3 linked regions of the Paraglaciecola sp. L3A3 genome follow. The protein of the gene in region 1 interacts with the protein of each later gene in a pairwise test. Links are inferred from orthologs where the notes say so. Each region holds a gene or a part of one and is shown in the gene's direction. Other genes may lie near its edges.

Evidence for each region.
Region 2: the proteins of lpdA (region 1) and uvrD interact in binary tests that used the Escherichia coli proteins (3 or more experiments, as listed by UniProt). The link is inferred for Paraglaciecola sp. L3A3 from one-to-one orthologs.
Region 3: the proteins of lpdA (region 1) and odhB interact in binary tests that used the Escherichia coli proteins (3 or more experiments, as listed by UniProt). The link is inferred for Paraglaciecola sp. L3A3 from one-to-one orthologs.

Annotation. Positions count from the first base shown.
Region 1 is NZ_CP047023.1:3,854,737-3,861,303, forward strand. Bases 374-3,351 are described here. They hold lpdA (dihydrolipoyl dehydrogenase), read left to right. Parts: upstream 374-1,136; coding sequence 1,137-2,567; downstream 2,568-3,351. Other genes in these bases: aceF (pyruvate dehydrogenase complex dihydrolipoyllysine-residue acetyltransferase), read left to right, coding at 374-1,025; GQR87_RS16035 (FG-GAP-like repeat-containing protein), read left to right, coding at 2,909-3,351. Also shown: more of aceF, read left to right, coding at 1-373; more of GQR87_RS16035, read left to right, coding at 3,352-4,504; GQR87_RS16040 (DUF1289 domain-containing protein), read left to right, coding at 4,712-4,957; GQR87_RS16045 (HDOD domain-containing protein), read left to right, coding at 5,061-5,912; GQR87_RS16050 (YdiY family protein), read left to right, coding at 6,072-6,567. UniProt on the Escherichia coli protein: Lipoamide dehydrogenase is a component of the glycine cleavage system as well as of the alpha-ketoacid dehydrogenase complexes.
Region 2 is NZ_CP047023.1:179,830-186,395, forward strand. The notes cover bases 1,700-4,676. They hold uvrD (DNA helicase II), read left to right. Parts: upstream 1,700-2,092; coding sequence 2,093-4,261; downstream 4,262-4,676. Other genes in these bases: cysE (serine O-acetyltransferase), read right to left, coding at 1,700-1,892; GQR87_RS00770 (diguanylate cyclase), read left to right, coding at 4,345-4,676. Also shown: GQR87_RS00750 (DUF484 family protein), read left to right, coding at 1-360; GQR87_RS00755 (HAD-IA family hydrolase), read left to right, coding at 405-1,124; more of cysE, read right to left, coding at 1,113-1,699; more of GQR87_RS00770, read left to right, coding at 4,677-5,583; chrA (chromate efflux transporter), read left to right, coding at 5,607-6,566. UniProt on the Escherichia coli protein: A helicase with DNA-dependent ATPase activity. Unwinds DNA duplexes with 3'-5' polarity. Translocates on single-stranded DNA with 3'-5' polarity. Initiates unwinding more efficiently from a nicked substrate than double-stranded DNA.
Region 3 is NZ_CP047023.1:3,374,435-3,380,842, reverse strand. Bases 1-2,819 are described here. They hold odhB (2-oxoglutarate dehydrogenase complex dihydrolipoyllysine-residue succinyltransferase), read left to right. Parts: upstream 1-581; coding sequence 582-2,057; downstream 2,058-2,819. Other genes in these bases: sucC (ADP-forming succinate--CoA ligase subunit beta), read left to right, coding at 2,219-2,819; GQR87_RS14010 (2-oxoglutarate dehydrogenase E1 component), read left to right, coding at 1-572. In the rest of the region: more of sucC, read left to right, coding at 2,820-3,385; sucD (succinate--CoA ligase subunit alpha), read left to right, coding at 3,385-4,257; GQR87_RS13990 (TonB-dependent receptor), read left to right, coding at 5,550-6,408. UniProt on the Escherichia coli protein: E2 component of the 2-oxoglutarate dehydrogenase (OGDH) complex which catalyzes the second step in the conversion of 2-oxoglutarate to succinyl-CoA and CO(2).

The DNA of each region.
Region 1 (6,567 bases):
AAACTGAAGCACCTGCTCCGGCAGCAGCCCCCGCTCCGACGCCAACAGCGAAAGCAGCACCAGTGGCACCATTAGCAAGTGACTTTAAAGCATCTGGTAAAGTTTACACTTCTCCTGCTATTCGTCGTTTAGGCCGTGAGTTTGGAGTAGATCTTAGCTTAGTAAAAGGTACGGGGCGTAAAGGCCGTATCTTAAAAGAAGATGTACAAGCATATGTTAAAGCTGCGTTAGCCGCACCAAAAGCAGCCGCTAGCGGTAATGCCGTGGTTGGCGACAATGTTTTACAAATTGCCACTGTTAAACCAATTGATTTTAGTAAATTTGGTGAAATTGAAGAAAAACCATTAGGTCGAATTCAAAAGATTTCTGGACCATTCTTACATCGCAACTGGGCAACGATTCCACATGTTACCCAGTTTGATGAAGCGGATATCACAGATATTGAGGACTTCCGTAAAGAGCAAAATGCTTATCATGCAAAGAAAAAGACTGGCTTAAAAATTACGCCGCTTGTATTTGTAATGAAAGCGGTAGCTCGTGCGTTAGAGAAATTCCCTAGCATGAACTCTTCATTGTCTGAAGATGGCGCTAGCTTGATCCTTAAGAAATACATCAATATTGGTATCGCGGTAGCGACACCTGGTGGCTTGGTTGTTCCAGTTATCAAAGACGTTAACAAAAAAGGCATTGAAGAACTTTCTCAAGAGTTAATTGTTATTTCTGGTAAAGCCCGTGACGGCAAGCTTAAAGCGACCGACATGCAAGGCGGTACATTTACTATTTCTAGCTTAGGTGGTATTGGTGGTACAGCATTTACGCCAATCGTAAATGCGCCAGAAGTGGGAATTTTAGGTGTTTCTAAATCAGATATGAAACCTAAGTGGAACGGTACTGAATTCGAACCACGCTTAATGGTACCGTTAAGTTTATCTTACGACCATAGAGTGATTGATGGCGCTGAAGGTGCAGCTTTCTCAACTGAGGTTGCTAATAACTTAACTGATTTACGTAGATTAGTACTTTAATTGTTGAGAGGTAATAACACAGTTATTACCTCTCATTTTTAGAATAAACAGAATTTACACAGTAACTTATTTCATTAACTTACTGGTTCAAATAACAGAATTGAGGTTCACATGAGCGATATTAAAACTCAAGTAGTAGTATTAGGCGGCGGCCCTGGTGGTTACTCAGCAGCGTTCCGTGCAGCAGATTTAGGTTTAGATGTAGTATTGGTCGAAAGCCGCGAAACGCTTGGTGGTGTGTGTTTAAATGTAGGATGTATTCCTTCTAAAGCATTATTACACGTAGCTAAAGTGATTGACGATGCAGAAGCCATGGCTTCTCATGGTGTAACGTTTGGTAAGCCACAAATCGATTTAGATAAAATTCGTGGTTGGAAAGAAAGCGTAATTAGCCAGTTAACCGGTGGTTTAGGTGGCATGTCTAAAGCACGTAAAGTAACAACTGTTTTTGGCTACGGAAAATTCACTTCAGACAAAACGGTTGAAGTAAAAGGTAATGACGGTAGCACTTCTATTATTACTTTTGATAACGCTATTATCGCTGCGGGTTCTTCTGTTGTTGATTTACCTTTCATCCCAAATGACGACCCTCGTGTTATCGACTCTACTGGCGCTTTAGAACTTAAAGATGTACCAGAAGAAATGTTAGTACTAGGTGGCGGTATTATCGGCCTAGAAATGGGCACCGTCTATAAAGCCTTAGGTTCTAACGTTTCTGTAGTTGAATTTGCTGACCAACTAGTGCCAGCAGCAGATGCTGATATCGTTAAAATTTACACTAACTACAACAAGAAAAAATTCAACATTATGTTGTCTACTAAAGTTGTTGCAGTAGAAGCTAAAGATGATGGTTTATACGTTACTTTTGAAGGTAAAAACGCCCCAGAAGGTCAAGTACGTTATGACAAGATCTTGGTGGCTGTCGGTCGTAAACCAAACGGTAAACTAATCGACGCTGAAAAAGCAGGCGTTGCGGTTGATGAGCGTGGTTTTATTAACGTAACCAACGAATTACGTACTAATGTTAACCACATATTTGCTATCGGTGATGTAGTTGGTCAACCTATGCTTGCTCACAAAGCAGTTCACGAAGCACATTGTGCGGCTGAAGTAATTTCTGGTAAAAAACACGTATTCGACCCACGTTGTATTCCTTCAATTGCTTATACCGATCCAGAAATGGCTTGGGTAGGTATAACTGAACGTGAAGCAAAAGAGCAAGGTTTAAAAATTGAAGTGTCTAACTTCCCTTGGGCTGCTTCTGGTCGTGCCATTGCTTCTGCCCGTACTGAAGGTAAAACCAAAATGATCTTCGACAAAGAAACTGGCCGTGTACTGGGTGGTGCCATTGTTGGTATCAACGCGGGTGAAATGTTAGGTGAAGTTTGTTTGGCCGTTGAAATGGGCGCTGATGCTGAAGATGTGGGTTTAACTATCCATGCTCACCCAACGCTTAACGAATCAATTGGTTTAGCCGCTGAAATATTCGAAGGTTCAATCACTGATTTACCGAATGCAAAAGCTGTCAAAAAGAAAAAGTAATCACTCTTTTTCTGGAAAAATAAATCTAAAAGGGCCGAAAGGCCCTTTTTTTATTAAATTATTTTTCACTGAATAGGGTTCACACTTAGCCATCCATCACTTTTTTCGAATATACCCATATCTTCCTATCTCGCTATTTTTCAGCAGCAAAAAAGATTCATATAAAATCGCGAACTAAGGCAACGTCTTTCCTGAACTTTACACTCCTTTACCTTATGTTTACGTTGCGTCTGTTTTTATTAAGTATTATCAAAATATCCATTGAACATATTATGAAAAGTTTATTTTTAAAAATATTTGCTGCGACTCAACTTTAAAACTTAACCAAAAATAAGAAAATTATGCTTACTAAAATACTTTTTTTACCCATTCTTGCTATAGGGATAGGATTACAAGCTTGTGGTGGTTCAGATACCCCTGTACTCCCCGAATCTTCAGCACCATCAATACCACCTGTTGTTAGCCCCCCAGAACCAATAACACCTGAACTATCCGAAGACCAATTTCAGGCATTTGAACCTATTGAGTATGTTCATATTGTTAGCGGCGAAAGCGGCCTCAATGCTGATTTAGATAGCGGCGATCGATTTGGTAGAGATCACGACCGAGCTGGAGACATAAATGGTGATGGTATACCTGATTTAGTTGTGGGCGCACGTTCTGATGACGATGGTGCAACTGATGCCGGCGCTGTTTACATTTTGTTTATGAATGAGGATGGCAGTGTTCATTCAAATCAAAAAATCTCTATGCTAGAGGGAAGCTTTTCAGAAATATTAGTAGCAGGAAGCTTTTTTGGTTATGGCGTTGCTGGAATTGGAGACTATAACGGTGATGATATTCCCGATATTGCGGTTTCAGCACCTTCAGGTGTGGTGCCTGCTATTTATATTCTCCACCTTGAGCGCAGTGGCCACGTTAAATCTATGGTGAAAAACACCGATATTATTGCCCAAGGCCTAAGTGCCGTGGGCGACCTAAATCAAGATGGTCGAATTGATTTGGTTGCTGCGGAGCCGAATGCCAAAAATGGTGGTGTCATCCACTTATTATTTTTCAATCAAGACTCTAAGCTCATAGTTGATGATATTGTGACTATAGGTGAAAACATGGCTGGTTTTAACAATGGCTTAAATAACAATGATACTTTTGGCGGCAGAGAGTCTGCCTTATTAGGGGACTTAGATAATGATGGCACCCAAGAATTAGCTGTTGGGGCATTTCAATCTGATAACGGCCTTGGAGCAATTTGGATTTTATCTTTAGATAATGAAACCCACCATGTTGTAGACAAACTAAAAATAGCACCAGGGCTGGCAGGTTTTAACGAAACTATAGCCATTAATTCAAATCCGAATGGAACGACTGGAGGGCATTTTGGCCATGCAATGGTAGCCGCTGGAGATTTAAACGGTGATGGTATACCTGATTTAGTAACAGGTGCTAACCAACATAATAATGGCGTAGGCTATATTCTTTATTTAAATGCAGATAAAACCATTAAAACATTTACCCGCCTAAATGAAACAGAAGGAGGTTTTATATTACCTTTAGACACAGATGAACGTTTTAGCCGCTCAATGTCAATTGTGCGAGACTATAGCGATGACGGGTCTATAACAATTAATATGGGAGGTGGTGCCGGTGGCACTGGTTCGATATATGCTTTGAAATACCGAGCTTGTAGCATTACACCACAACAACAAAATACTTTTTGGAACGAAGGGAATACTTTGTTTTCCAATTGGAGTCATAGCACCCAAACTGTTACAGAGCCATTAAGTTTTGAGCAATGCCAATTAAAAGCATTTGAGTATAACGGCACTCACATTACAGCTAAAGCAGCAGATGGTAGATGTATTATTAAAGATGAAAGCGCCATATTATTAACCAGTGATGAGGGCAGCCAAGCCTATATTCGTCAATGCCCAGAATAATACATTGGCAAATTGGTCAGATATCAACGGCTCAATATTGAAAGCCTCATCATTACAAGTAACCGAATGATGGGGAAACATATAGGGAGTATCAAAAATTTTGGTGAGATTGGATAATACTGATATTTTACTCTGAAGGCCGCTAAAAGTGGCCTTTTTTGTATTATACTTTCATGGTCAATCACATTTTTGCATTGAGATTACCCTTTGAAGCAAATTGAAATCTTTGAAATCAACAGCCCCTGCATAGGTGTTTGTCAGTCAGGTCCCAAAGGGTTCTGTTTGGGCTGTTTCCGTTCAAGGGAGGAACGATTACACTGGAATTCATTAGAACAAGATGTGCAAAGTAAAATAATTAAAGCTTGTGGATTAAGGAAAAAACGAGCGAAACAACAAAAAACTAATAAAAAGAAAACGCCAGATAATACACAACAGTTTGATATATTTGATTAAATTGACTTAAAAGTAATAAAGCCTGAGCGTTTTTAATAAAAGGCTCTCTATTTATGTAACAGATGTTTATACTAAATCCTTATCATCACTAACATTGGTTGCCATGCCTTCAATAGATCCCAAAAATATTGCCAAAGTTGCCAGTCATTCTTTTGCATTACCTGATATATGCACTCGTATACGTGCCATGTTAGACGACAAGAAATCAGATCTTGATGACATCAGCAACTTAATTGCATTAGACCCCTCGCTATCATCAAAGTTACTAAAATTAGCCAATAGCCCTTTATTTAGATTTGAATCACAAATAGATTCACTAAGTAAAGCGATTAATATTATCGGCGGTGAAGCTCTATATAACTTATTAATGATTGAAACGGCCAGTTCAGCTTTTAAACATTTCAGTTCTGATGTTATCGATCTAAAGCGTTTTTGGTTACAAAGTATTTATGCCGCATTAGTAGCCAAACATTTAGCTAAAATCGTTAAGATTAGAGGCAGTGAACGTTTTTTCTTATTAGGACTATTACACAATTTAGGAGAATTATTAGTCGCAATAAATTCACCTGATTTAGCCATCCAGTGCAATCAATACAATAAACAAATCACCCCATGGAAATTACAACATCAAGTCTTAGGGTTTAACTATACGAACTGTAGCTCAAACTTACTAAAATATTGGAATCTTCCGACCCAGGTATATTTACCTGTTGAATATGCACATAATGAAAATAAAGCCATAGAAAGTAGAGAAGCCGCGATTGTATTTATCGCAGTAAGAGCCGGCATTGCCATGTCTAATGACCATCTCTATTCAATCAATGAGCTAATCCCCCCTACTGTGACAAATCAACTACAACTGGACCAAGAAGGCTTGGAAGATGCGATAAAATACGCTCTGATGGAAGCGAAAAGTGTACTCGCTGTGATGAAACCAACTTTTCATAAGCCATAGATTATAATTTACTATCAACATTCAGCTTTAAACGCTGTATAATTAATTTTTTTTGACAGTTCAGTCTTGCTTCTTGATATGAAAACAATATTTTTCCTAATCTGCTTATGTCTGCCTTTATGTGCTAGCGCAAAACCTAACTTTATGCGCTCTTTGTACATGGCGGATAAACGCAATTATAAAGCAGATGATGAATTATCTATGGTAGGCGAACTAGGCATTATTGTCGCAAGCGGTAATACTAATGCGTCTACATTAAAAGCTAAAATCAATGCCAGCCAAGAACTAGAAGCCTGGAGTTACCAAGTTATTGCGGATACATTATATAAACAAAGCCAAAAAACAGTGAATGGAGAAAAAGTTACCGCGACTTCAGCACACAACCTGTTCATCTCTACTCAAGCAGATTACAAATTACTCGATCCCGATAACCGTATTTTCATGTATGCAGAGTATGAAAAAAAGCGTTTTAGTGGTTTTCGCTATCAAACAGCTATAGCTGCAGGCTGGTCATCTAGGTTGTGGCATACAAAAACTAGCGAACTTAAATATAGTGTAGGGCCTGGATATGCGACATCTAAATTAAAAGAAAATAGTAGCCAAGATTTACAAGAAGGCATCATAGCTAGGGCTGCAATGGAATATAAACGAAAGT
Region 2 (6,566 bases), 3.7 Mb from region 1 along the record:
TTAACCTTTGTTTTAGAAGAAGTGATTCAAGAAAATTTACAGTTAGCATCTGTCAGTTTAATGCCTTTCAAAGGTGCCCATGCGCTACCAGAAATTCAACGTCGTTTGTTCATTGAAAAACGTTTTAAAAGAGACAAACACTTCTTTGGACGATTAAGTGACCACGAAAGAAAATTATTATTTGCAGATCAAGATGCTAATTCAGTGGCTTTGTTGCTGTTAGGTGACCAAGGGGAGCTGGGTATTTTGGCGATTGGCAGTAAAGATCCTAGTCACTTTAATCCTGATATGGATACTTTGTTGATTTCACAATTACAACAATTTTTGAGTATTTTACTACCTAAAATTCTTAGCTACTAATTGTTGGGTAATAATCAGTTTAGAAATTTGCGTTTAATATATTTATGATTTTCTATAAAAAACTCAATCCCATTCAAGCCATTACTTTTGATTTAGATGATACTTTATATGAAAACGGCAGCGTAATTAAAAATGCTACGGCATCGTTGCGAGCGTTTCAGCATAAGGAGTTCTCTATCACTAAGTCTTTAGATACACAGTACTGGCGTAAAATAGAAAAAGAGTTACTAATAGATCATCCCATATTACATAATGATATTGGCCAGCTTAGATTTCGCTCTTTACAGCTTGGGTTTCAGCAACTTGGTTATAACGAAGAGCAAGCTGTTGATGCAGCCAGGCGGTGTTTTCAACACTTTTATGATCAGCGCAGTAATTTTTCTGTCGATGCTAATATTCATTGGATTTTAAAAACATTAGCCGAGAAAATACCTCTGGTGGCTATTACCAACGGTAATGTAGACGTTGAAAAAATTGGCATTGCCGATTATTTATCAGCCTGTTTTAAATCTAGTGTGACAGTACCTATGAAACCAAACATAGCTATGTTTGATGCGGCTCAAGATATGTTAGCAATACCGGCTAAAAATATTTTGCATGTGGGAGATAATTTAGAGAAAGACGTATTTGGAGCAATTCGAGCAGGCTATCAAGCCGCTTGGTACGCAGAAGATAGAGAAATGTCGCTTAATAGTGAGCAGACACTTACTTTACCTCATGTGCAGTTACAGTCACTCAATCAATTATTAGAGTTAGTCTTCTAGAATATTTTGTTGCATGGTTTCGCAAGGGTTCTGGCATCTAGGTTTACCTACAATTTTGGCCGGGATACCAGCGACGGTAACATGTGCAGGTACGTCGTTTAAAACAACACTACCGGCGCCAATTTTGGCTCCTTCACCTATAGTAATATTACCCAATATTTTGGCTCCTGCCCCAATCATTACCCCTTGACGAATTTTAGGATGTCGGTCGCCTGCTTCATTACCTGTACCACCTAAGGTGACGGATTGCATGATAGACACATTGTCTTCAATTACCGCAGTTTCGCCTACTACAATCCCTGTCGCATGGTCGAACATCACTCCTTGGCCTATATGAGCTGCAGGGTGGATGTCGATAGCAAAAACTTCTGAATTACGACTTTGAATAAAGAGAGCTAGCTCTTTTCGACCCATTTTCCACAGTTGATTAGCTAGTCTGTGCACTTGGATTGCTTGGAAGCCTTTAAAATTGAGCAGTACTGTTAAATGAGTGTTCACCGCAGGGTCTCGATTAAACACAGCTTGAATATCGAACATAGCTGCTTCAGCTATTTCTGGGTGTAGCAGATAACATTGCTCAAACATTTCTTTGATGGTTAATGAGCCCATGACTTTATCTGCTAGTTTATTCGATAGGATAAAACCTAAAGAGGTTTCAAAGTTATGGTGAGCAAGAATACATGTGTGTACATAACTAGATAACAAAGGTTCACTTTCACTTAAGTTTTTTGCTTCTAGTTTTAGTTGTTGCCAAAATTCAATGCTCATCACTTTGTCTCATCATTTTCAAAGGTATTTCTACTAACCTTATTTTTGGGGATGAAGTAGAAAAATAAAAGGTATAAATGCTTTTCTTTGCAATATAGGCACAAATTAGCAGGGCATTCTGCTGAGTATTGCTTTCATTAGTGTATTTAAATACAGTGCTTTGTTATAGTAAAGGCAAATATCCTTTTCAAAATTTGCCCATGGACGTATCTAGACTTCTTGATGAACTAAACGATAAACAACGTGATGCAGTTGCTGCTTCTGCCACTGACATGCTGATCTTAGCTGGTGCCGGTAGTGGCAAAACACGAGTCTTAGTGCATAGAATTTCTTGGTTAATGGAAGTGGAAGGTATTGCTCCTTATGGCATTTTAGCTGTGACCTTTACCAATAAAGCAGCCAAAGAAATGCGCGGGCGAATAGAGCAACTACAAGGAAGTCCTTTATATAGCATGTGGATTGGTACCTTTCATGGTATTGCCCATAGGTTATTACGCACCCATTATGCAGACGTTAACTTACCTGAAAACTTCACTATTTTAGATTCTGATGACCAATATCGAATGGTTAGACGAGTGATTAAAAGTCTTAATCTTGATGAGAAACATTGGCCGCCTAAACAAGTACAATGGTATATCAATGGTAACAAAGATGAAGGCTTACGCCCTGAGCATATTGAGACCTACGGAGATGCTAATCAACAAAAAATGCGCGAGATTTATCAGGTATATCAACAAACCTGTGACCGTTCTGGGTTAGTTGATTTTGCTGAGTTATTGTTACGAGCTCATGAATTATGGCTGAACAACCCTAACATATTAGCCCATTACCAAAAACGTTTTAGAGCGATATTAGTTGACGAATTTCAAGATACTAACAATATTCAATATGCTTGGTTAAGGTTACTTGCTGCGCCAAGCAATAATATGATTATTGTGGGGGATGACGATCAGTCTATCTATGGTTGGCGAGGTGCCAATGTAGAAAATATACAGCATTTTTTGCGAGATTTCCCTACTGCTAAAACCGTTAGATTAGAACAGAATTATCGTTCTACGGGCAATATATTACAAGCCGCTAATGCTGTTATTGATAATAATCAGGGGCGTCTAGGTAAAGAGTTATGGACTGAAGATGGCAATGGAGAAACGATTTCTTTGTATGCAGGTTTTAATGAACTTGATGAAGCTAGATTTAACATCTCTCGAATAAAAGAGTGGCGTGATACTGGTAATGCCTTGGTTGATTGCGCCATTTTATATCGTAATAATGCTCAATCACGGGTACTCGAAGAAGCCTTACTTCAAGAATCAATCGCTTACAGAATATATGGCGGATTACGCTTTTTTGAACGCCAGGAAATTCGTGATGCCCTTGGGTATTTGCGCTTAATTAATCAATCTATTGATGATGCGGCATTTGAGAGAATAGTGAATACCCCTACTCGTGGCATGGGGGACAAGACCTTATCGCAGATCCGCGAACTAGCCAAAGAACAAGAATTGTCTATGTGGGATGCAAGTCAGCGGATGTTACAGGAAAAACGTCTAACCGGCCGCGCATCTAATGCATTAAGTGCTTTCATTCAACTTATTAGTCAGTTAGGCCAAGATATTGCGCAGTTACCTCTTGAGGAACAAGCTGATCATGTGATCAAACATTCTGGCCTATTTGCTATGTATAAAGCAGAAAAAGGTGAAAAAGCCCAAGCTAGAATTGAAAACTTGGAAGAATTAGTGACGGCTTGTAAACAATTTGTCGTGCCTGAAGAGGCTGATAATATGACTCCCTTATCTGCTTTTTTAGCTCATGCCTCTTTAGAATCAGGTGAAACACAGGCTGATAGTCATCAGGATGCGGTGCAAATGATGACAATTCATTCATCTAAAGGTTTAGAGTTTCCATTGGTGTTTCTGGTTGGGGTAGAAGAAGGCATGTTCCCTAGTCAGATGAGCAATGATGAGCCTGGCAAAATCGAAGAAGAAAGACGTCTTTGTTACGTCGGTATGACACGTGCAATGCAAAAGTTGTATATCACTTATGCTGAGAACAGACGCGTTTATGGGCAAGACAAATATCATACTCCTTCACGGTTTATTAAAGAGATCCCCGCTGAGTGTATTGAAGAAGTCCGCTTGCGCACCACTATTAGCCGACCGGTACAAAACCGTTTTACGGCAACTACTGGGCATACTGCATTTGAATCGACAGGATTTCAGTTAGGTGAAAGGGTATGCCATCCTAAATTTGCTGAAGGTACAGTGCTAAATTATGAAGGGTCGGGTGAGCATGCCAGAGTGCAAATTAACTTTGATGAATTCGGTACTAAATGGTTGGTGATGTCGTTTGCTAAGTTAACTAAAGTATAGTTGGATTAAATGTGTTGTTTTTTGTTATATCTATTGTGTAATAACCACACCTAAGTTAACCGGTTTTTAGTGATTCTATATTTATGCAACGTAAAGTACTGATTATTGAATATGACTCAAGTAGCATGAAAGTACTGCGAAACTTGATTTCTAAGGCGGGTTTGCGTCCTGTATCTACCGCTAGTTTAATCGAAGCAAAACATGTGTTTTCAGCTTCTGCACCTGAAGAGTATTTGTGTGCAGTCGTTAACTTTAATTTGCCAGATGCAACTAAGGGACAGGCAGTTGATTTTGCCATTCAATCTTTCTTACCCACAATAGTGGTAACTGATACCTTAGATGATGAAATCAGAATTGATATTCTGCAAAAAAATATAGTTGATTATATTCCCAAAGAAAATGCTCAAGTTTATGAATATCTCACAAGATTATTGGCAAGATTAGATAAAAATAAAAAAGTAGGCGTATTGGTAGTAGATGATTCACGAGTGGATAGAAGTGCAATGGTTTCATTATTAAGAAGGCATAATTTTATTACTTATGAAGCACAAAATGCCAGCCAAGCTATACAAGTGTTAACTAATCAATCTACTATTAAACTGGCAATTATTGATGAAAACATTCCAGGCATGTCTGGTTTACAAATGATTTCTAAGTTACGTAGAACATATAGTGAAGAAGACTTGGGGATTATAGGTATCGCAACTGATAGCAATAATGGACTATCAGCTCGGTTTATTAAAAGTGGCGCTAATGATTATTTATATAAGCCTTATTGCCATGAAGAATTTCTCTGCCGGATCATGCAAAATGTTGAGAGGTTAGAGAATATAGCCACCATAAAACGTGTGGCAAATTCCGATTATTTGACTGGTTTACCTAACCGACGACATTTTTTTTCTTGTGTTGAAGCCATACAAAAAAACAAACCGAAACAACAGAGTTTAGCCATTATTGACATCGACCATTTCAAGAATATAAATGACACTTATGGCCATGATTGCGGAGATTATGCTTTAAAAGAAATAGCTAAATTGGTAGCTGATTTTTTTGCTGACTATATTGCTGCTCGTTTTGGTGGTGAAGAATTTTGTGTCTATTTTACAAATACTAATGCAGAAAAAGTATTCGAAATCATGAATGTATTTCGTGTCGCTTTGCAAAATACAACTCTGATTTTTGAAAAGCAACACATATATTGTACTGTAAGTGTCGGTTTAACTAGTCAAACTAAAGGCGGTATTAATGGAATGATACGCATGGCTGATGAAAATTTATATACCGCTAAAAATGGTGGCAGAAATAAAGTAATTAGTAATTAGTAGGAATACCAGATTTGTTGAACATGGCACTCATTAAACAGCTGTTAATCATATTTTTACATTTCCTACTTTTGGGCTGCGTCAGTTTTGGCGGGCCAGCTGCACATATTGGCTATTTCAAATCGACTTTTGTCGATAAATTGCAATGGCTTAAAAATGACGAGTACGCGAATCTCATTAGTCTGAGCCAAATTTTACCCGGTCCAGGTTCCAGCCAAATTGGTTTTGCTATTGGTTTACATAAAGCAGGTTTATGGGGGGGAGTTGCTGCCTTTATTGGTTTTACTTTGCCGTCGTTTATCTTGATGTATTCTTTGGCTTCAATTACAGATTTTAGCCAGTCTAAGCCTTGGTTAGTGGGTTTAATATATGGCCTTAAACTATTAGCTGTAGTAGTCGTACTTGATGCAGTGATTAGTATGTTTAAGAGTTTTTGTAAAACTAAAGTTGCCATAAGTATTGCTCTTTCAAGTGCCGCTTTGTTAATGCTGGTGAGCTCTCCTTTGTGGCAAATATTTGTGATATTAAGCAGTGCGGCAATAGGTGTGTTAACGAGCCGTACAACAGAAAAAAGTGTGCCCTTCAAGTTTGACTCAAATAAATTTAGTTACTGGCCATTGTTAGTGTTTTTGGTTTTATTTGCACTGAGCTTGGTTAGTTGGTCTGCAAGTTATGCCAATATGTTAGCGCCCTTTATTCAGAGTGGCAGTTTGGTATTTGGAGGCGGACATGTAGTTTTACCTTTATTACAGGCATCACTAGGAGATAGCATTAGTCAGGATGCATTTGTTTTTGGCTATGCAGCCGCGCAAGGTGTTCCTGGCCCGATGTTTACGATTGCCACATATATTGGCGGTATAATGAATCCAGCAGTTCCATTGACTGGCGCTTTATTAGCCACTTTAGCTATCTTTTTACCGGGATTTTTACTGGTATTAGCGTTAAGAAATGTTTGGCAAACATTGCTTGCTAATTGTTATTTT
Region 3 (6,408 bases), 480 kb from region 1 along the record:
ATAACTGGCAAGTATGTATCCCTTCTACCCCTGCACAGGTTTTCAATATGTTACGCCGTCAGTCGATCAGACCTATGCGTAAACCTTTGATTGTAATGTCACCTAAATCATTACTTAGGCACCCACTTGCTGTATCAAGTCTGGAAGAATTGTCTGAAGGTGTGTTTCACAATGTGATTGATGAAGTAGATAACATCAGCCCGAGCAAAGTGAAACGTGTTGTGATGTGTTCAGGTAAAGTGTATTACGATCTATTAGAGCAACGTCGTAAGAATGAACAAGATGACATAGCGATTATTCGTATTGAACAATTATATCCTTTCCCTCATGCAGAGATTGGTCAAGTTGTGAGTAAATACAAAACCGTTAAAGATTGGGTTTGGTGTCAAGAAGAGCCACAAAACCAAGGTGCTTGGTATTGTAGTCAACACCATTTTTGGTCATCTTTACCAAAAGGCGGCACATTAACATACGCAGGCAGAGATGCGTCAGCTTCTCCTGCAGTTGGATATATTTCAGTTCACAACCAGCAACAGAAACAATTGGTTGATGATGCATTAACTATTAAATAAGGAACCAGTATGAGCATCGAAATTAAAGTACCGGTATTGCCAGAATCAGTGGCAGATGCATCAATCGCTACCTGGCACGTAAAAGTTGGCGATAAAGTCAGCCGAGATCAAAATTTAGTTGATATAGAAACAGATAAAGTTGTATTAGAAGTAGTTGCGCCGGCAGATGGTGTCGTTACTGAGATATTTCAAGCTGAAGGCGAAACAGTTTTAGGAGAACAAACTATTGCTAACTTCGCAGAAGGTGATGCAGCAACTGTTGCACCAACCGCTTCAGCAAGCCCTCAAACTAGTCAAACATCCGATATTAAAGGTGAATCAGTGGAAATTAAGGTACCGGTTCTGCCAGAATCAGTGGCAGATGCAACAATTGCAACATGGCATGTTCAGCCAGGTGAAGCTATCTCTCGTGATCAAAACTTAGTAGACATCGAGACTGATAAAGTTGTTTTAGAAGTAGTGGCTCCTGCTGATGGTTCAATAAGTGAAATTCTTGCTCCAGAAGGCGAAACTGTCACTGGTGAACAAGTGATTGCTAATTTTGTTGCAGGCGCTGCGGCGACTGCACCTGCCGTTAGTGCTGAAGCAAAAGCTGACGATAATGATGCGTTAAGCCCATCGGTACGTCGTTTGTTGACTGAGAAAGGTATTGATGCTGCTAGTATTAAAGGTACTGGTAAAGGTGGCCGTGTCACTAAAGAAGACGTAGAAAAGTCTCTGCAAGCACCAGCCGCTAAAACTGCGTCAACTGAATCAGTTGCTGCGCCAGTCGCACCGCTAGGTAATCGTACTGAAAAACGTGTGCCTATGACTCGTTTACGTAAAACCATTGCTAGCCGTTTATTAGAAGCCAAAAATAGCACAGCTATGTTGACTACATTCAATGAAGTTAACATGAAGCCTATTATGGATTTACGTAAACAATATCAAGAACAATTTGAAAAACGTCACGGTATTCGTTTAGGTTTTATGTCTTTCTATGTGAAAGCAGTAACTGAAGCTTTAAAACGTTTCCCTGAAGTTAACGCTTCAATCGATGGTGATGACGTTTGTTATCACAACTATTTCGATATTTCGATTGCAGTTTCTACTCCTCGTGGATTAGTGACGCCTGTTCTTAAGGATACGGATTCACTAGGAATGGCTGGAATTGAAAGTGGTATTCGAGAATTAGCCCTTAAAGGGCGTGATGGTAAGTTAAGTATTGCTGATATGCAGGGCGGAAACTTTACTATTACCAATGGTGGGGTATTTGGTTCATTGATGTCTACACCTATCTTGAATCTGCCACAAAGTGCTATTTTGGGCATGCATAAAATCCAAGATAGACCTATGGCAGTCAATGGCAAAGTTGAAATTTTGCCTATGATGTATCTTGCACTTTCTTATGATCACCGAATTATTGATGGTAAAGAATCAGTAGGGTTCTTGGTGACTATTAAAGAAATGTTAGAAGATCCAACACGTTTGCTGCTAGATGTATAAATAAGCTGTAGATGTGTAAATAGATTAGAAACGAATAAAAAAATTGAGATAAATAAGTAATTATTTATCTCCTGCTGCCACCATGATTAAACTAATGGTGGCTAATAAAATAAAGCGGCCTACTAGCGGCTTTTTTCTTAAATTAAACGGGTAAAAAAACCATGAATTTGCATGAATATCAAGGCAAGCAATTATTCAAAGAATATGGCTTGCCAGTCTCTGAAGGGATCGCTACAGATTCTCCAGAAGAAGCTGCAGCAGCGGCTGATAAAATTGGCGGAAACGAGTGGGTGGTTAAATGCCAAGTACACGCTGGTGGTCGCGGTAAAGCTGGTGGTGTTAAATTAGTTAAAACCAAAGAAGAAATCAAAGCCTTTGCTGAAAAGTGGTTAGGTAAAAACCTAGTGACTTTTCAAACTGACGAACATGGTCAGCCAGTTAGTAAGATCCTTGTTGAATCTTGTACTGATATTGCTGATGAACTTTATTTAGGTGCGGTTGTTGATCGTACTTCTCGTCGTATCGTTTTCATGGCTTCTACTGAAGGCGGTGTTGAAATTGAAACCGTTGCTGAAGAAACGCCTGAAAAGATTTTAAAAGCTGAGATTGACCCAATTGTTGGTGCACAACCTTACCAAGCTCGTGAAATGGCATTTAAATTGGGCCTTAAAGGCGTACAAATTAAACAGTTCACACAAATATTCCTAGGTTTAGCAAAAATGTTTGTTGACCTTGATATTGCGCTTATCGAAATTAACCCTTTAGTTATCAAAGCTGACGGTGATATTCATTGTCTTGACGCTAAAGTGGCTATCGATGGTAATGCAGCATATCGTCAACCTAAAGTTAGAGCTATGCACGATCCATCACAAGATGATGCTCGTGAAGCTGAAGCGGCGAAATGGGAACTTAACTATGTAGCACTAGACGGTAACGTTGGTTGTATGGTTAACGGTGCAGGCCTTGCAATGGGAACTATGGATATAGTTAACTTACACGGTGGCAAGCCAGCTAACTTCCTAGATGTGGGAGGCGGTGCAACTAAAGAACGTGTTGCTGAAGCTTTCAAAATTATCCTTTCTGACAGCAATGTTAGTGCCGTATTAGTTAATATTTTTGGTGGCATAGTTCGTTGTGACATGATTGCTGAAGGTATTATTGGTGCAGTTAAAGAAGTGGGTGTTAACGTACCTGTTGTTGTACGTCTTGAAGGTACTAACGCTGAACTAGGTCGTGAAGTATTAGCTGCTTCAGATCTAGATATTATAGCTGCAAGTAGTCTTACTGACGCAGCTCAGCAAGTTGTTAAAGCTGCGGAGGGCAAATAATGTCTGTATTAATTAATAAGCATACTAAAGTTATCTGTCAGGGTTTTACTGGTGGTCAAGGTACATTCCACTCTGAGCAAGCCATTGCATACGGTACACAAATGGTTGGTGGTGTAACACCAGGTAAAGGCGGCACTACTCACCTAGATTTACCAGTATTCAATACAGTACGTGAAGCGGTAGAGAAAACAGGCGCAACAGCATCGGTTATCTATGTACCTGCACCGTTCTGTAAAGATTCAATTGTTGAAGCAGCTGATTCAGGTATTGAATTGATCATTTGTATCACTGAAGGTATTCCAACAATCGATATGTTGTTTGTTAAAGAATACTTGACTGTGAAAGGTGTTCGTATGATTGGTCCTAACTGTCCAGGTGTTATTACTCCTGGGGAATGTAAGATCGGCATCATGCCTGGCCATATCCATAAGCCTGGTAAAGTAGGGATTGTTTCTCGTTCAGGTACTTTGACTTACGAAGCAGTTAAACAAACTACTGATGAAGGTTTTGGTCAATCTACTTGCGTAGGTATTGGCGGCGACCCTATCCCTGGTTCAAACTTCATTGATATCTTGAAATTGTTCCAAGAAGATCCAGAAACTGAAGCAATTGTGATGATTGGTGAAATTGGTGGTTCTGCTGAAGAAGAAGCAGCTGAATATATCAAAGCCCATGTCACTAAGCCTGTTGTTTCATACATTGCTGGTGTAACTGCACCTGAAGGTAAACGTATGGGCCACGCTGGCGCAATTATCGCTGGTGGTAAAGGAACAGCTGACGAGAAGTTTAAAGCATTAGAAGCGGCAGGTGTTAAGACTGTACGTTCTCTTGCTGATATCGGTAAAGGGTTACGTGAAATTACCGGTTGGTAATTTACCTTAATTCTAAACGATATTAAAAAATTAGAAGCCCGCTATTAGCGGGTTTTTTGTTTTTTGATGAGCATTCACTAAGTGGGTTGAACATGACTTAGTCATTTTTATTTATGTGTTGCACTCTAAGGTTATTCGTTACGCTCAATGTCATTATTAAGGTTTTTGATAGGCCATGTCTGCTGCGCTTTAAGCAAGTGCTATTGCCAATGAGATTAGCCATGGAAAGGCCGTAATACCAATCCATATTGATAAGTGCTCTCTCTGAATGCATCCAGCGGTTTTTGAATAAGGCGTCGGTGTACTTCAGGCATCCTGGCTTTCGCTTGAGCCAGCGGAGCTGTTCAAAAATGTTCCAGACATTTTTGTGCAGGAATGGTTGTTCCCTTTCAAATACCGAGAACGCAGGGCAAAAGCCGCTGGGGCATTCCTTCAGGCGAGTTTTAGATGCGCTTACACTGCGTTGCTCGAACTCAAAAGAGCACTGGCTCTTTTTTAATAAAAAGCTTCATTCAAGCGCCTTGATTAAGCTCATTTAAATTCTCGCTGAGTGCACACTTATCAATACGGATTGATATAATATATTCCCCAGCAAGGTATATATGCCCATGTAAAAGCTTTATAGGCTTTTCTGGAGCAGTGAAGTTTAGTTAACCTGAGTACTGAATAAGAAGTATCGTCTAATCTTAATTTATCATTATAATTCAATAGCTTAATAACGTTCACCCAAATCACCTCACCTGAATGCTTACCCGGTGAGGAAATTTTCGTGTGTAGACAGGTGGATTGTTGTACGTAATAACGTGTTATTGCTAGACAATCCAACGCCGCTAGGCACAAAAAGAACGCTATAGATAGGTTCGGCTTATTCAGTATTCAGGTTAAATAGCTATCTACATTTTACGATTAAGTTGACGCTTATCCTTGCGGTATTATTTCTTTTTCTAGTTTTTCTAATTACTCAAGTGGGTCATTTACCACTATTTTGTTAATTAATTGTTGTTCTTGTTTGTTTGAATACGTATGCAAAGATGCGTGTGTTGTCGTTACTTTTTTTACATGGGTGAATGTATTTAAATTTAAATTAAATCAATTGTTTAGTTGGTTTTTTATCGCTAATTTTATTGTTTTGTATGTTTCTTTTTGGTTAACTAAATGTATTGGTTTGTTTTCTGAATACGTATGCAAACGATTGAGTCATCACTCTAGATGAATGTAATATCCGGCCATATTTAATGAAAGCGTAAAAATTAACTATTCGCTCAGATACATACCTGAAACGGGAAACACATATGACACATTTTAAACTGAATTTAATTAAAGCCGCTCTACTTACCAGTGGTTTTGGACTTAGTGCAAGTCCAGCTTTGGCGCAAGAAACAAACGCAGAAGCTGCAGACAATACTGAGGTTATTCAAGTTACCGGCATTCGCGGTAGTTTGATAAGAGCTCAAGCAATAAAACAAGAAAGCACATCAATCGTCGAAGTTTTGTCTGCAGAAGACATAGGTAAACTGCCCGATACTAGTGTGGCAGAATCTCTAGCTCGTTTACCTGGTTTGGCAGGTGAACGCAGAAATGGTCGTACAAGTGGTTTGTCAATCCGAGGGTTTAACGAAAATTATGTGGGCACATCGCTTAATGGTCGCGAGCTTTTGGGGATGGGTGACAACAGAGGGGTAGAGTATGACCTTTACCCAACTGAAATTATTTCAAACATTGTGGTTAGTAAAACTCCTGAAGCCGGCATGACGACTCAAGGCATTGGAGGCACGGTTGATTTACAAACCATTAAACCTTTGGGCAAAGACAGAACCATCACAGTAAATGGAAATTTTGAGCAAAATGGCAAAGACTCGGCTAATCCCGATTTTGATAATACAGGTCATAGGTTATCGTTAAATTACGTAGACTCTTTTGCTGATGACACTATAGGTATAGCACTAGTGTTGGCGTCAATGGAAACACCTCGTCAAGAAGAACAATTCAGAGCGTGGGGATACGCAGACGTTAATCAAGGTAGCGACAGACGTGCAACAGACTCGGCAACTTCAAGCGCTGGTGATCTAGTGTTAGGTGGTCATGATTCATTTGTTCGTTCAGCTTTGTTAGAACGCCAATCTATTGCTGGAGTACTTCAATACGCGCCAA